DNA from 2 places in the Streptomyces sp. NPDC088794 genome. Region 2 is predicted to be linked to the other one. Evidence: riboswitches for the same ligand, from Rfam matches in the RefSeq annotation. Region 2 holds a riboswitch; the other holds the start of a gene.
What was found. Region 2 has a riboswitch for glycine ahead of gcvP (aminomethyl-transferring glycine dehydrogenase). Riboswitches for the same ligand answer to the same signal wherever they lie in the genome.
Positions count from the first base shown of each region.

Region 1: linked by a shared signal. The riboswitch ahead of gcvT (glycine cleavage system aminomethyltransferase GcvT) and the one ahead of gcvP (aminomethyl-transferring glycine dehydrogenase) in region 2 are both predicted to bind glycine.

Region 1 is NZ_JBIVKB010000010.1:49,278-52,682, forward strand. It holds gene gcvH (glycine cleavage system protein GcvH) at 1-115, opposite strand, end outside; gene gcvT (glycine cleavage system aminomethyltransferase GcvT) at 189-1,307, opposite strand; glycine riboswitch at 1,456-1,548, opposite strand; gene ACIP6U_RS26440 (AAA family ATPase) at 1,697-2,371, shown strand; gene ACIP6U_RS26445 (enhanced serine sensitivity protein SseB) at 2,637-3,405, shown strand, end outside.
Region 2 is NZ_JBIVKB010000014.1:9,854-13,258, forward strand. It holds gene ACIP6U_RS33195 (DNA polymerase IV) at 1-456, shown strand, start outside; gene ACIP6U_RS33200 (PRC-barrel domain-containing protein) at 698-1,075, opposite strand; glycine riboswitch at 1,189-1,284, shown strand; gene gcvP (aminomethyl-transferring glycine dehydrogenase) at 1,461-3,405, shown strand, end outside.

The sequences.
Region 1 (3,405 bases), on a different contig from region 2:
CGTCACCGAGCGCGTTGGCCGCGTACTCCGTGATGCCGACCGTCGCGACGCCGTCCACGGCGGCCGACAGCCACTCGTGCTCCTTGCTGTAGCGCAGCTGCTGGGGATTGCTCATGGCCTGGATTCTCCTGTACGCGGGGGAGTGTGGGTGAAGGGTGAAGAGGTGCGGGGGAGCACTGCGGAAAGTGTTACTTCCGGCGCTTGTAGAACGGCAGCGCCACGACCTCGTACGGCTCGTGGCTGCCCCGGGTGTCCACGCCGACCCCGGCCGTGCCGGGAGCCGCGTGGGCCGCGTCGACGTAGGCCATCGCGATCGGCTTGCCCAGCGTGGGGGAGGGGGCGCCTGAGGTGACCTCACCGATCACCTGGCCGTCGGCGACCACGGCGTACCCGGCACGGGGGACACGGCGGCCCTCGGCGACCAGGCCGACGAGGACGCGCGGTACGTCGTGGTTGAGGTTCTCGAGGGCCTCGCGCAGCGCCTGGCGCCCCACGAAGTCGCCCTCCTTCTCGAACTTCACCACCCGGCCGAGCCCGGCGTCGAAGGGGGTGAGCGAGGCGCTCAGCTCATGCCCGTACAGCGGCATGCCCGCCTCCAGGCGCAGCGTGTCCCGGCAGGACAGACCGCAGGGGATCAGGCCGACGCCCTCGCCCGCCTTGGTCAGCGCCTGCCACAGCTCGACCGCGTGCTCGGGCTTCACGAACAGCTCGAAGCCGTCCTCGCCGGTGTAGCCGGTGCGGGCGATGAGGGCGGGGACACCGGCGACCGTGCCGGGCAGACCGGCGTAGTACTTCAGGCCGTCGAGGTCGGCGTCCGTGAGGGACTTGAGGATGCCGGGGGACTCCGGCCCCTGGACGGCGATCAGCGCGTAGGCGTCCCGGTCGTCGCGCACCTCGGCGTCGAATCCGGCCGAACGTTCCGTCAGCGCGTCGAGCACGACCTGGGCGTTGGAGGCGTTGGCGACGACCATGAACTCGGTCTCCGCGAGGCGGTAGACGATCAGGTCGTCCAGGATGCCGCCGTCGGCCCGGCAGATCATGGTGTAGCGGGCGCGGCCGACGCCGACGGAGGCGATGTTGCCGACGAGGGCGAAGTTCAGGAGCCGGTCCGCCTGCGGGCCGGTGACGGTGATCTCCCCCATGTGGGAGAGGTCGAAGAGCCCGGCCTTCGTGCGTACGGCGAGGTGCTCGTCGCGCTCGGAGCCGTAGCGCAACGGCATGTCCCAGCCGGCGAAGTCGGTCATGGTCGCGCCCAGCGAGCGATGCAGGGCATCGAGCGCGGTGTGACGGGGTTCGGTGCTGCTCATCGGACGTGAGTCTCCCAAGGCATGACGGCGAGGTCGTTCCTCCCCATCTGTCATCGGAACCTGAGAGGTTCGTCATGACCGCACGGGACATGACTTGCACCTTGGGTGGGGCCACCGGCAACACCGGGGGCCCGCTTTTCAGATGTGCCTCGCCCGCGCGGTAACGGGGCCTGAGAGATTCAAGGGAGGGACTTGCTCCTTCGGCGCCCCAGGTGACTGGGGACTCTCCCGCGCGGATTCAAACGGCCGGTATGCAGTTGGCGCGCACATCATCGCACAGGCTCTGTAACAGGCTTGTGGCCGGAACCGAACGGAACCGGGAGACACCGTGGATTACCTTCTCTTTACATTCGGTGGGGAGAAGCTTTCCTGACCCGGCAGGGAGGACGATCACGGTGACAAGGACCACGGCGTACGCGGCGACCTCGGCCGTCGCGCTGCCCCAGCAGGCCCCGGCACCCGCCCGCGAGCGCTGCGCCGAGCGGCCGGCCCCGGTCGTCCGCGACCTGCGCGACCGCTCGGGCCGCAGCCCGCACGCCCTGCTCTTCGGCCCCCGCGACCTGGTGGTGATCACCGGCCTGCCGGGCAGCGGCAAGTCCACGCTGATGCGGCGCGCGGTCAAGGGCATCCGCATCGACTCCCAGGACGCCCGCGACCGCTGGGACACCCGGGCGTCCCGCTTCCTGCCGTACGCCGTCTACCGCCCCCTGGTCCGCCTCGCCCACTACGCCGGTCTCGGCCGCGCCCTGCGCGCCGGCGCCGGCGTCGTCGTGCACGACTGCGGCACCCAGGCCTGGGTGCGCGGCTGGCTGGCCCGCGAGGCCCGGCGCCGCGGCGGCATCCTGCACCTGGTCCTGCTCGACGTGCCCCCGCGCACCGCCCTGGCGGGCCAGCGCGACCGCGGCCGGGGTGTCTCCCGCTACGCCTTCCTGCGCCACCGCACGGCGGCCGGCCGGCTGATCCGCTCCGTGGAGCGCGGCGACCTGCCCGAGGGCGTCGGCTCGGCGGTGCTCCTGGACCGGGACGCGGCGGACGTGCTGCGCAGGATCGGATTCACGGGCTGAGGTGCCGCCGCCGATGGGCCGCCGTCGAGCCGTGCCGCCCCGGGGCCGCCGCACTCGTCGACCCGTGCCGAGGCGGCAGTGGCCCGCGGCGGGCGGTGCCCGGACCGGGCTCGCGCCGGGACCCTACGGTCCGGCCGCCGTCCCGGCCCGTGCGTTGCGCGGACGGTGCGCCGGGCGAGATCGGCCGCACGAGCCCACCGCCAGGGCCCCCGTACCCGTTAGCCTTTGCTGCCACAGCGGTACTTCACAGCAGGCGGTCGGACAGATGGACTTCCCAGCGGATCTCCCCGCGGAGTTTCCCATGCAGGCGCACCCCCATCCGCACGGCGGATGGCCCGGCAACGAGCTGGAGGAGGTGCTGTCGGCGTCCCTCGGCGTGCCCATGGCGGGCGGCCGGATCGTCGAGGTGCTCAGCCGCAGCTTCCTCTGGATCCCGCTGCCCAGCGGCGGCGGCCCGCACAGCGGCCCGCTGGACCTGCCCACGCTGGAGATCGAGGGCCAGGCGTACGTCCCGGTCTTCAGCTCCGAGGAGCAGTTCCGGCATGTCGTCGGCTCGCATCTGTCGTACACGATCGCGCCCGCCGTCGAGTTCGCCCGCGGTCTGCCCCCGCAGGTCGGCATCGCCGTGAACCCGGACGGCATGGTCGGGATCCCGCTCCCGCCGGCCGCCGTCGCCGAGCTGTGCCGCATCGGCCGCACCCTCCTCGACGGCCCCACCTCCGGCGGCCGCGTCCGCCTCTTCGAACCGGACTGGCAGGACGACCCGGTCGACTTCCTCGCCGCCGCCTCCGCCGAGTTCGAGACAACTCCCGTGATCCGCACGGCCCGCCGCTGCCTCGCCGCGATCGAGACGGCGGACCCGGTGATGTTCGTGGGCGTGGAACTCTCCGAATGGGAGGGCGACCTACGAGCCGTTCCCCTGGAGGCCCTGGGCCGAGCCCTGGCCAAGTCCCCACCCCAGTGGCCGGTCAACCTGGTCCTCCTCGACGTGACGGACGACCCGGTGGCGACGTGGATGAGGCAACAGGTCAGGC
Region 2 (3,405 bases):
GAGGCTGTGGATACGACGGGTGGGGTGCGGTTGTTGGGGGTGGGGGTTAGTGGGCTTGCCGACTTCACGCAGGAGGATCTTTTTGCGCAGGCGGCGGAGGCGGAAGCGGAAGCGGGGGCGGTTGTTGGGGGTGGGGTGGGTGTGGAGTACTCGGATGTGGAGGTTGAGGTGGGGGAGGGGGACGCGGAGGCGGTTGAGGAGCAGGTGATTGTTGCTGCTGAGCGGCGGTGGCCTTCGGGGCATGATGTGCGGCATGCCGAATTTGGGCATGGGTGGGTGCAGGGGAGTGGGCTTGGGCGGGTGACTGTGCGGTTTGAGACGCCGGGGTCTGAGCCGGGGAGGGTGCGGACGTTTCGGGTCGATGACCTTGAGTTGGAGCCGGCGGATCCGTTGCCGTTGGTTTCGGGAGGCGGAGGCGGAGGGGCCGGGGTTTCCGTGGACGGGGTTCGGACGTGACCGTCGGTGGGGCTGGGCGGGGGTGGGTCGCGCAGCCCGGCGCTGACGGGGTGCCGCCTGCGCCCACCCGTGCCGCCCCAGCGGCACGACTGCCCGCAGGCTAGGTGGGTTTGGGGGCGCGGCGCGCCGCCGCCTGCCGCGAGGCTGGTGGGTGGGGCCGTCTGGCTGTGGGGTGGGTGGCGCCTCAGCGGCACGACTGCGCGCAAGTTGAGCAAGGAGTGGGTAGATGTCGGCAGACGGCTCAGGCGTCTGCGTCTTCTGTGCCTGCCAGCTTGCCGAAGTTTCTGTCTGGGAACGTTGGTGGGGGTGCTGTGTCGAGGCCGTAGTGGTGGTAGAGCTGGAGTTCTTGTTGGGGGGAGAGGTGGCGGCCTACGCCGAAGTCGGGGGCGTCTTTGATGAGGGCGCGTTCGAAGGGGACGTGGAGGGTGCCTTCGACCAGTTCGCTGGGTTCCAGGGGGACGAAGGCGTCGCGGGAGAAGAGGCCGGTGCGTATGGCGGCCCACTCCGGCACGCCGGTCGCGTCGTCGAGGTAGATCTCGTCGATCGTGCCGATCTTGGTGCCGTTGCGGTCGAACGCCTTGCGGCCGATCAGGTTGCGTGGATCGATGTCGGTCTGCACGGGGCCTCCACGTGGTCGCGACGCACTCGTAAACACTACAAAAGAGCACATTGGTGATGGTGGCCACTCGAAGGCCCGTGCGGTGTGCCCGCTGGTAGGCTGGCAGCGGCTGCTGACCCCGTGCGGGAGAGTCCTCCAGACATCATCGGAGGCGCCGAAGGAGCAAATCCTCCCCGGAATCTCTCAGGCCCACGTACCGCACGGACGAGGTCACTCTGGAAAGCAGGGCGGGTGTCGAAGGCCTCCGCTCTCACCGACGGTGAAAGTCGGGCCCCTTCGGGATGCCCGGTGAAGCTCTCAGGTTGAGATGACAGAGGGGGAGGCCGTCGGGGTACCCGTGCCGTGGTGCCCCTCGAAGGTCGTGACCGACCAGGAGGCCTCCGCAATGACCGCCCATCGCACTCCGCTCTCCGAGCTCGAAGCGGGAATCCCGTTCGAGCAGCGCCACATCGGGCCCGACCAGGAGGCGCGGGCCAAGATGCTCGCGCAGGTCGGCTACGGCTCGCTGGACGAGCTCACCGCCGCCGCGGTGCCGGATGTGATCAAGAACGCCGATGACCTGGACCTGCCCGGTGCGCGCACCGAGGCCGAGGTGCTGGCCGAGCTGCGGTCGCTCGCCGATCAGAACCAGGTGCTCGACTCCATGGTCGGCCTCGGGTACTACGGGACCTTCACGCCGCCCGTCATCCTGCGCAACGTGATGGAGAACCCGGCCTGGTACACGGCCTACACGCCGTACCAGCCGGAGATCTCGCAGGGTCGCCTTGAGGCTCTGCTCAACTTCCAGACCATGGTCGCCGACCTGACCGGGCTGCCCACCTCCGGTGCCTCGCTGCTCGACGAGGGCACCGCCGCCGCCGAGGCCGTGGCGCTGTCCCGGCGGATGGGCAAGAACAAGAAGGGTCTGTTCCTGGTCGACGCGGACGCGTTGCCGCAGACCATCGCCGTGATCCAGACGCGGGCCGAGCCGGCCGGCGTGGAGGTCGTGGTCGCCGACCTCGCCGACGGCATCCCGGCCGAGGTCGCGGAGCGGGAGATCAACGGCGTTCTCGTCCAGTACCCCGGCGCCTCCGGTGTCGTACGGGACATCAAGCCGTTGATCGACCAGGCGCACGGGCTCGGTGCGCTCGTCACCGTCGCCGCCGATCTGCTGGCGCTGACACTGCTGAAGTCGCCCGGTGAGCTGGGAGCGGACATCGCCGTCGGTACGACGCAGCGGTTCGGTGTGCCGATGGGCTTCGGCGGGCCGCACGCGGGCTACATGGCCGTGCACGAGAAGTTCGCGCGGAGCCTGCCCGGGCGGCTCGTGGGTGTGTCCGTGGACGCCGACGGGCACAAGGCCTACCGGCTCGCGCTGCAGACGCGTGAGCAGCACATCCGTCGGGAGAAGGCCACCAGCAACATCTGTACCGCGCAGGTGCTGCTCGCCGTCATGGCCGGTATGTACGCCGTCTACCACGGGCCTGAGGGCCTGCGGGTGATCGCGCGGCGCACGCATCGGTACGCCACGATCCTGGCCGAGGGGCTCAGGGCCGGTGGTGTCGAGGTCGTGCACGGGGCTTACTTCGACACCCTTACCGTGCGCGTGGAAGGGCGGGCCGCCGAGGTCGTCGCCGCCGCGCGGGACAACGGGGTCAACCTGTACCCGGTCGACGCCGATCACGTGTCGATCGCCTGTGACGAGACAACCGCGCGGGCCCAACTGCGTTCCGTGTGGGCCGCGTTCGGGGTCGCGGGGGACGTGGACGCGCTGGACGCGGTCGCCGGGGAGACCATTCCGCAGGCGCTTCTGCGGAGCGACGAGTTCCTGGTCCACCCCGTCTTCCAGGAGCACCGTTCCGAGACGGCGATGCTGCGCTACCTGCGCAAGCTGGCCGACCGTGACTACGCGCTCGACCGCGGCATGATCCCGCTGGGCTCCTGCACGATGAAGCTCAACGCCACCACGGAGATGGAGCCGGTCACCTGGCCCGAGTTCGGGCAGTTGCATCCCTTCGCGCCCGCCGAGCAGGCGCAGGGCTATCTGACGCTCATCCGTGAGCTGGAAGAGCGGCTCGCCGAGGTCACCGGGTACGACAAGGTGTCGCTGCAGCCCAACGCCGGGTCGCAGGGGGAGCTGGCCGGGCTGCTCGCCGTACGTGGATATCACCGTGCCAACGGGGACGAGCAGCGGACCGTGTGTCTGATTCCGTCGTCCGCGCACGGGACCAACGCCGCGAGCGCCGTGATGGCGGGCATGAAGGTCGTCGTCGTGAAGACCGCCGGGGACGGCGAGATCGACGTCGAGGATCTGCGGGCGAAGATCGAGCAGTACCGGGACGAGCTGTCGG